DNA from 3 places in the Robertmurraya sp. GLU-23 genome. Region 3 is predicted to be linked to each of the others. Evidence: predicted binding sites of a transcription regulator. Region 3 holds the regulator's gene; each other region holds the start of a gene.
What was found. Region 3 encodes Rex, which represses fermentation and respiration genes when NADH is low (regulators of the CRP and FNR family bind a similar motif). Its sites were predicted from a motif close to TTGTGAAATATTTCACAA; they were not measured.
Positions count from the first base shown of each region.

Region 1 (3,285 bases), on a different contig from region 3:
ACAAGTGGGAAGGTACGAGAATGCAAGTAGGATACGAGGGCTGCCACGAATGTGGAAGTTGCCGAATTGGCTGTCCATATCAAAATATTAAATGGGAATATCCGAAAGGTGGCCATGGAATTGTATTTCGATTAGCTTAATGGTGAATAAATAGTTGAGCAAAGACACCTTCACTGGTGTCTTTGTTTGTTATAACAAAGTTTTATGTATAAAATGTGAATTATTAAAAGATTCCGATAATATAGTTGAAAACGAACGAGCGTTCCGTTACTATTAATATAGGTACTATTAATAGATTGGAGGAGACAGTATGGATCGAACATCGTATTTAGCTGGGATACTCTACTATTTGACAAGTGATGTACAAGTTCAGGAGGCAGCCATTGATATATTAAATGGAGAATTAACAGTGAAAGAGGCGGGGGCCCGTCCTACTTTGCAGCCTGTTGTTTTGCAGGCGAAAAAGCGGCTAAAGGAACTTGAAAAGAATAAAACCGATAAGCAACATTTAGAGATAGTTCAGTTTGTTGAAAACTACTTATATAGCTATCAATGATAGAATTACTTCAACATCTTCGATAGACCTCTATGAATTCCATCTTATTTTTGCGTTATGTATAAATTTTCACATAGTAGCCTAAAAAGGAAAAGCCAAAAGTATTGATTATAACCTTGTTAGCTTATTCGTACTCTAACTGTGTATTTCATCATCTCGTCGTTAAGTCCACTAATCATTAGATCCTTCGCCGTATTGCAAGCCTGTTCAAAGCAGGAATAACTTTCCGTACAATAATGTGGTTGACTTAACTCAAAGTTCCCATGAATGTCTGCTAGGTAGACAAGAACGTTCCAAACATAAAAATCTCCAGTGCCATTTCTAGGATGACCGTCTAATGCGACTAGCCAGTGTACAGAAGTCTCAGACATGAATCGACTTCCTTTTAGCATGGACTGGTCATTCTCTCCAATTCGAATAAATGCGGTTGGGTAAAATTCTTGTAGATTACATTGATACATTTTAACCCCTCCTAACTTCTCATGTTTACAAAAGAAACTTTCTATATTTTCATTATATGAGCTTTAATAAAAAATTACCTCCTAAGTTGTTAAAATTTTTAGAATTTTAAAAGCGCTTCCATCTATCTGCTTCTGTGATACGCATCACAACAGAAAAGCTCTAACTTTCTTATAATTTTAGTAACAATATGATTAAAAGGAGAAATGAACTATGCAAGGTTGTATGAGCTCAATGATGGATAGAAATGTAGAATTATGTGAGGGATTACAGCAATTAAAAAATGAGCATCTTCCATTGCTTTTAATGCTTGATGGACTGCTTGAAACATGTCAGCAAATAGAGCGTGTTGAAACTACAAGGGAAAAGATGTTTCAGGAATTAACTCAAAAGGTAAAAGCCTTTTTTCATGAATTAGAGCCCCATTCAGAGAGGGAAGAGGGCGTGTTATTCTCAATGATGGAAAAATATATTGGTAGGGAAAGTGGACCGATTGCAGTAATGGAATACGAGCATGATCAGGCAAAAGGCTTTATCGGGACATTTTTAAAGGCATCACAATCTAATGACGCTTTTACAGATGAAAATATTCTGGAACTTGCTGGACTTATTAAAAATGCGTATTACACTCTTGTTGATCACTTTGCTAAGGAAGAAAATGTGCTATTCCCCATGGCACAAAACTTTTTTACAGAAGAAGAAAAGCAGGAATTAAAGGAAAGAATTAATAAATAAAACGGAAGAGGGTGCACCTCTTCCGTTTTATTTGTATATATCTGCAATTTGTTTGTCTGAAGGAAGGAGCAGTGTTAGGAACCCCAGTAATGGGAGAAAACCGGTTGAAATAATCGTTAAAGGCAATCCAATCGTATCTGCTAATATCCCTAAAAACACAGATCCTAAAGCACCCATTCCAAAAGCTAATCCTACTGTCAAACCTGCCATGGTACCTATCTTCCCAGGAACGAGTTCTTGTGCATAAACAACGGTAACTGAGAAACTAGACATGAGTATGAAACCCGCTATCCCAAGTAAAACCACCGCAAAATAATGAGGCACAAAGGGAAGCAAAATGGTGATAGGAGCAGAACCAATCATGGATAGTAAGATGATGGTTTTTTTCCCAAACCTATCAGCTAAAGGTCCACCGAAAAATGTACCTAAAGCTCCTGAAACGAGAAAAACAAATAAATAAAGTTGAGCTTGCTGTATGGAAAAGCTGTACTTGTCAATCGCATAAAATGCGTAGTAATTAGTGATTCCTGAAATATACCATGAACGAGCGAAGATTAAGAACAAGATTACAAGCAAATAGAAGCGAATTTGACGTTGAAATGAAAATGATGGAGGAGCTAAAGTCTGCTTTTGTTTCGGTTTACGACTATCTATTTTGAGTTTGTTCGCGTACCAAAAAGCAATATAAACAAGCAGTCCGACGGCAACTGCTGCGACAATCGTAAACCAGCCAGCGCCTCTTTGGCCAAAAGGAACAAGTATGAGTGCAGTAATTAATGGAGCGAGTGCTTGCCCGGAATTTCCACCAACTTGATAAATGGACTGTGCAAGCCCTCTTCTAGGTCCAGCGGCCATATAGGCAACTCTTGAACCTTCCGGATGGAATACAGCGGATCCTAATCCAATAAAGACCACCGAAATAACAATCAGTAGGAAACTAGGGGCAAAGGCGAGACCCAGAACTCCGATTAGTGTGAACGTTAGGCCAATGGGTAAAGCAAATGGCATGGGCTTACGGTCTGTAATGATACCAACAAAGGGTTGCATGATAGAGGATACGATATTTAGAGAAAATCCAATGATGCCTAGTTGAGTAAAGCTTAGTCCCATGGATTGTTCAAGTATAGGGAACATGGCGGGGACAACCGACTGAATGGAATCGTTTAACAGGTGACATAATGCGATAATGAATAAGATTTTATACGTTGTTGCACTGTCTGGTTTTTTATATTCTTGAACAGTAGCAGTTTGTGCCATAATAAAAAGATCTCCTTTAATTGTTGAAGAATGGTTTAAAGATATCTTACTAAATTTCCAATCATTATGAAATGGTTTATTTCGTAAGGCAAAGTATATAGTTTCCATAAAAAAATAGAGAGCCAATCAAGCTCTCTATTTTTTCATTAGTGGAAAGGATACTGAAACAGTTGTACCTTTGTTTTCGATACTTGAAATCTGAATTTCACCATGAAACGATTGGACGATTCTTTTACAAATAACAAGTCCTAAGCCAGTACCAGAGGCTTTTGACGTAT
Region 1 covers NZ_JBRKCV010000002.1:56,864-60,148, forward strand. Annotated here, with positions in the region: gene ACVBAX_RS04585 (ferredoxin family protein) at 1-140, shown strand, start outside; gene ACVBAX_RS04590 (hypothetical protein) at 311-556, shown strand; gene ACVBAX_RS04595 (hypothetical protein) at 676-1,017, opposite strand; gene ACVBAX_RS04600 (hemerythrin domain-containing protein) at 1,229-1,750, shown strand; gene ACVBAX_RS04605 (MFS transporter) at 1,778-3,007, opposite strand; gene ACVBAX_RS04610 (ATP-binding protein) at 3,143-3,285, opposite strand, start outside.
Region 1: ACVBAX_RS04600 (hemerythrin domain-containing protein) is a predicted target of Rex. The motif match lies at 1,150-1,167, and genes of this name have one in related genera.

Region 2 (3,285 bases), on a different contig from region 3:
CATTGCTGATACACAGCATGCAATTCCGTAATCGTCTCCCCATTCTGGGCGCATGATATCGTCATTTTCGTATTGAATAGAACTTGTTTCAATTGACATTTTTGCACAGAACTTTTTGAAGCCCTCTGGAAGGCGAGTAGACCAAAGTACTGTTAAGTTTGGTTCTGGTGCCGGTCCAAGGTTAGTAAGAGTATGCAAGAAACGGAAAGAGTTTTTCGTTACTAATGCACGTCCGTCATTTGCTACACCACCGATAGACTCTGTTACCCAAGTTGGGTCTCCACTAAATAGTTCGTTATAATCAGGAGTACGAGCAAATTTTACAAGACGTAGCTTCATTACGAAGTGGTCAACCAATTCTTGAGCCTCTTGCTCAGTAAGGACACCGTTTTCTAAATCTCTTTCAATATAAATATCTAAGAAAGTTGAAACGCGTCCAAGGCTCATTGCAGCTCCGTTTTGTTCTTTAATAGCTGCCAAGTATCCGAAGTATAACCATTGGAAAGCTTCAGTAGCTGTAGTAGCCGGCTTAGAAATATCGAATCCGTAGCTAGCAGCTAATTTCTTTAATTCATTAAGAGCACGAACCTGCTCTGACAATTCTTCACGAAGTTGAATAACAGATTCCTTCATTACTGGAGTAGTGCCAGCAAGATCTTTTTTCTTTTCTTGAATCAAGAAGTCTACACCATATAAAGCAATGCGTCGGTAATCACCGATAATCCGACCACGTCCGTATGCATCCGGTAAACCAGTAATGATTCCAACTTTACGTGCCATTTTCATTTCATCAGTATAAGCATCGAATACACCTTGGTTATGTGTTTTACGGTAGTCAGTAAAGATTTTTTCAACATCCTTATTTAATTCAAAACCGTAAGATTCACAAGACTGTTGTGCCATACGAATTCCGCCATAGGGCTGTAAAGAGCGTTTGAACGGTTTGTCTGTTTGAACACCAACAACTTTTTCTAAATCTTGGTTTAAGTACCCTGCACCATGAGAAACAATAGAAGAAACGATTTCGGTGTCCATATCAAGTACGCCACCGTTTTCTCTTTCTTGTTTTGTTAAATCCATTACTTGATCCCATAATTTTGTTGTTGCCTCAGTAGGGCCTGCAAGGAAGGAATCATTTCCTTCGTACGTTTTAAAGTTTCTTAGAATAAAGTCTCTAACGTTTACTTCTTTTCTCCAAGTACCTTCTGAAAAGCCTTTCCACTGTTCCATTTGAGTCCACCTCTTAGTAAATGTTTATATAACAGATGATACAAATACATCATACTCGAAGTATAACAGATAATTAGTGAAATACATCACATAATCTAGGTGACATTTTGACAATGTTATGAACATTAGGTTTGTCAGAGGTTCGTTATGTGACAGAATGGTGAAAAAAGAAAACTGTACTATAATGATTCGGCAAAAAATGAAATCTGTTATACAAAAAGTTATTATTAATAACACTATTGTAACGTGATAAATCACTTCGTGGTCAATTAGGTTATGTAGATATTTTGACAGTTTGAATAGACCAAAAAAAACGAATGTGCGTGTTACACACAATCGTCTACAAGTGTTAATTCACAACAATATAGGCCGTCATTGGTCCATTTGAATCTGAATCATGGTGAGTTAAACAAACCAACCGATAGACCCCCTTCTTTTGAAACTGGAGGTCTAGTTCAGTTTCTTCTCCTTGAAGAATTTTACCGCTAATGTTTGTACCCTCAATTATAAACGGATGATTAGCACCGTTTATTCCCATAATCTTTAATTTTACCTTCTCACCCTTTTGAAGAAAGATGGTACCAGGGTCAAAGCGATACGCTTCGATTTCTTTTCCATCTTTAGTTGTCGCTTCAAACTCGCCAGTGACTAAATGAATTTCCCTCGTAGAATCATTGACCGATGTTTGAATGACTGCCTCGCTGCCCATGTTTAAATAAATCCAAAGGGAGGCGGAGAAAACCAAACCTAACAGAAGAAGTGAAAATATAATAGAACGTTTTTTGACTACTAGAAATTGCATCGTACCCCTCCAAAAAATTTATTTCTACTAATTTATATGCATCAAGGTAATGTAAACTTGTCTATACTTTTTCTATGAATGTAAATTTACGACCTTAGTATCGGTTTTTCGTTATAAAGCACGAAATATTACCTAGTTTTTCAATTTTGTAACAAATGTATAATTTATACGTTTACATGTTAATTTTTTTGGTACAATCGAAAAAGACTGAATTCAAACAAGGTGTGTGCATACAGTGATTAAAAAACTATCTTTTATTTTTCTAACTATCCTTTCATTTAGTGCAAATCAAGTGTTTGCTGAGCAAATGGACGAGCTGTCCATAATAAGCGATTCGGTAATATTAATGGACTCACAATCCAATGCGGTCCTTTACTCAAAAAATGAGCATGAACGTATGTATCCGGCTAGTTTAACAAAAATTGCAACTGCCATTTACGCAATTGAAACTGTAAAAGTAGATGAAGTAGTAAAAGTAAAAAGCGAAGCTATTGAAGTTGAGGGAACTAAAGTATATTTAAATGAGGAAGAAGAAGTTACTCTAAAAAAATTAATTCAAGGTATGCTTATTAATTCAGGAAATGATGCTGCTGCTGCCATTGCCCTTTATATTGACGGTAGCATGGAGATATATGAAAAAAATATCAATGAATTTCTAAAAAATGAGGTTGGAGTTAAGGATACTCATTTCACGAATCCGCATGGGCTCTTTGCTGAAAACCACTATACAACAGCGTATGATTTAGGTCTAATCACGAATTACGCACTTAAAAATGAAACATTTAAAGAAATTTTCGGAACAAAAGATTTGGCTTGGGATGGACAATCCTGGGATACAACGTTGTTTACACATCATTTACTATTGAAGGGAGAAATCCCATTCGAAGGAATCACAGGTGGAAAGACTGGTTTTGTCAATGAATCCAGGCAAACGTTAGCGACGACTGCTTCTAATGGTCAAATTGGGTTAACAGTCATTGGTTTAGGAGCAACGTATAAACGTGATATTTATAATGACACAATTAATTTGCTAAGCTTTGGATTTTCTAACTATAAAACTTCAATTATTCCTGTAAATACAACATTTGAAAATGAAAAAGATAAGTTTGTTGTGACGGATCCGTTATATATAACAGAACCTCTTACTGGCTCTGCTATAGTAAATGTAACAAAAGAGGGAGAGTTAGCTGTATTTGATTCCTCGAATAAAGAGCTGCAAACGATCTCTTTAGCTAATTATAAAATCAAAACAG
Region 2 covers NZ_JBRKCV010000001.1:835,303-838,587, forward strand. Annotated here, with positions in the region: gene pflB (formate C-acetyltransferase) at 1-1,230, opposite strand, end outside; gene ACVBAX_RS04315 (cupredoxin domain-containing protein) at 1,580-2,032, opposite strand; gene ACVBAX_RS04320 (D-alanyl-D-alanine carboxypeptidase family protein) at 2,268-3,285, shown strand, end outside.
Region 2: pflB (formate C-acetyltransferase) is a predicted target of Rex. The motif match lies at 1,305-1,322, and genes of this name have one in related genera.

Region 3 (3,285 bases):
TTCAAACACGTTAGGATCAGCCATTTTTTCCTCGAGCTTACGAAGCTCTTTCTCTTGGTTCATAACCTGTTCAAAAACGGTAAGCATTTCTTCCCAAATGGATAATCCGGAGACAAGACCTGTATTCTGAGCCAAATACCCGATCGTTACATGTTTGGGCTTGATTAAATCACCTGATTCATAGGAAAGGTGACCGGCAATAATCTTGAGTAAAGTAGATTTTCCGGCCCCATTTCTGCCTACTAAGGCAATACGGTCTCTTGTTTGAACTTCTAGTTTTATATTCGATAAAATAAGGTCAGCTCCATAAGACTTGGAAAGCTGGTTCACTTGTAGTAGTATCATTGATTTCACCTCTATACTTCTACGGTTAGTGTATCGCATTCAATACGGATGAGCAATGATATGAGTTGTGAACTATGTTACAATGTTTTCACACAGAACAAGGAAAATAGTGTATGATTTTGAAAGAGGTGTATAATAGATGTCAGAGTTCACTCATTTTAATAAAGAAGGCAGAGCGAAAATGGTAGATGTGAGTGATAAGCCCGAAACCGTACGGACGGCTATTGCCCATTCTAGTATCACAGTCAATCAAGAGATATATGATCGTATTACACATAACCAAATGAAAAAAGGTGATGTGCTAGCAGTTGCACAGGTTGCTGCCGTTATGGCTAGTAAAAAAACATGGGATATTATTCCAATGTGCCATCCTATTCCACTTACCGGTGTCGATATTTCTTTTGATTGGGAATCAGATAACCATTGCCATACTCTACATATTTCTGCTAGTGTAAAGACAAAAGGAAATACAGGTGTAGAAATGGAAGCGTTAACAGCCGCTTCTGTTTGTGCGCTTACGGTTTATGATATGTGTAAAGCCATAGATAAAGGAATGGTAATCGGGAAAACATACCTTGTTGAAAAAACGGGTGGTAAAAACGGTGACTTCAAAAGGGAAGAGAGACTATATTAGTTAAAGATAGAAGGTAGGGGAAGAACGATGAGTAATGAATCAATGAAAATCCCACAAGCAACGGCGAAAAGGCTACCATTGTATTATCGCTTTTTAAATAGTTTACACTCATCAGGAAAACAACGAGTTTCATCAGCTGAACTAAGTGAGGCGGTGAAGGTCGATTCTGCAACGATTCGAAGAGATTTTTCATACTTTGGAGCATTAGGTAAAAAGGGATATGGTTACAATGTAAACTATTTATTATCCTTTTTCCGTAAAACACTCGACCAAGATGAGTTAACGAAGGTTGCGTTAATTGGGGTCGGGAATTTAGGGACAGCATTTTTAAATTATAATTTCTTGAAAAATAATAATACAAAAATTGCTGTTGCATTTGACGTAGTAGAAGAGAAGGTAGGCACAAAAATTGGAGAAGTGCCCGTCTATCATATGGATGATCTAGAAGAGGTTATTGAAAGAGAAGATATTCAAGTTGCGATATTAACGGTTCCAGCAACAGTTGCACAATCCATTACCGATCGAATGGTTCAAGGAACGGTGAGAGGGATTTTAAACTTTACACCGGCCCGATTAACGGTTCCATCATCCATCAGGGTTCACCATATTGATCTGGCTATTGAGTTACAGTCACTGGTGTACTTTTTAAAGCACTATTCTTCAGTGGATGAAGAAATGGTAGAGGAATAAACAACAAGCCGCCCCTTAGTGGAGCGGCTATTTCTTTTGCTGTTTCTTCATTTCTTTAATTTTAAAATGTAAAAGAATCATCCGAATGCCTGAACCAATATCAAATGTTGCTAGCAAGACTAGAAGATAGGTAAAAAACCCCCACTCTCCATTTTGCTGTAAGTCCTGAATGGCAAACACTGTGAACAGAGCACCTAAGACGATGTATATAATTCCTGAGAATAAAGGTGACTGTCTCATAAGAAGAATCCTCCAATAAAGCTTTGCATTTGTTCTGCTTGTTTGATTAATTTTTCTATGTCTTCCCTATATACGGATTGCACAAGAACAACGAATGTATTCATCGATACGTGAGCAACAATCGGAACGAGAATCCGATTGGTTTTAACATACAAATACGCAAAGGTGAATCCCATCGCGGAATAAAGTAGGGTGTGCTCGGGCTCCATATGGGCAAAAGAAAAAATGACTGAGCTAAGCAAGGCTGATATAAAAAAGTTAAATCGCTTATAAAAAGCTCCAAAAATGATCTTACGAAAGACAATTTCTTCTAATATAGGACCGATAACGGAGCTAACTACTATCATAATAGGAAAAGACTCAATGATGCGTAAAATCTGCTGCGTATTATCAGATCCTACCTCAATACCAATCAGGCGTTCAATATTCGCAGCAAAGGCTTGGGCAAATAGAGCAAGAAAGACACCTATAATGGCCCAGAGGATCGACCGACCTAAGCTGGCTCCGTTTCTTACTGCATTTGCGTTTACCATCTCATTACGTAACAGCTGCAGGACAATCACAAGTGTGATAGTAAAGCTGATAACAAGCCAAGTGACACCTGCAAACCCTTGAGAGTGATTGGTTTCAAAACCAATCATTTCTAGTACGAGAGAGGTGATAGGGACACCAATAAAGCTTGAAAGCTGCATAGCAATATAAGCAATTAATATAAACCAATATTCACGTTTCAAAACAAGTCTCCTTTTCAATCCAATATAGTTATTCTACTCGTAAACATCAGGTTGTATCAAATAAGAAGAATTATTGTCCGTATTTTAGCATTATATGGATAGAATAGGTGGAAAAGTACATACTTAGTAAGGTTGTATAATTAACAAGTTATGGGAGGACCTTTACAAAAAATTTATAAAAAAAAGCGGTTTCTCGCTTGCAAAAAAGGAAGAGATTCATTAATATAATAGTTGTGTTAGCACTCTAGTTAAGTGAGTGCTAATAATAAAATCTTACATATATTTGAGGAGGTTGTTTCACTTGTTAAAGCCACTAGGTGATCGCATTGTAATTGAGCTAGTTGAAACGGAAGAAAAAACGGCAAGCGGTATTGTACTACCAGACTCTGCTAAAGAGAAGCCTCAAGAAGGCAAAGTAGTTGCTGTCGGCACTGGCCGCGTACTTGAAAGCGGTGAGCGTGTAGCTCTTGAAGTTTCTGTGGACGACCGTATTATCTTCTCAAAATACGCTGGCACAGAAGTGAAGTATGAAGGAAAAGAGTACTTAATTCTACGTGAAAACGATATTCTTGCTATTCTTGGATAAGAGTAGAACTTTATTAATTTAAAACTAAACGAAGACAGAATAGATTGAAAAAACTC
Region 3 covers NZ_JBRKCV010000018.1:90,505-93,789, reverse strand. Annotated here, with positions in the region: gene ACVBAX_RS21270 (ABC-F family ATP-binding cassette domain-containing protein) at 1-345, opposite strand, end outside; gene moaC (cyclic pyranopterin monophosphate synthase MoaC) at 485-979, shown strand; gene ACVBAX_RS21260 (redox-sensing transcriptional repressor Rex) at 1,007-1,669, shown strand; gene ACVBAX_RS21255 (YdiK family protein) at 1,697-1,909, opposite strand; gene ACVBAX_RS21250 (CPBP family intramembrane glutamic endopeptidase) at 1,906-2,643, opposite strand; gene groES (co-chaperone GroES) at 2,945-3,229, shown strand.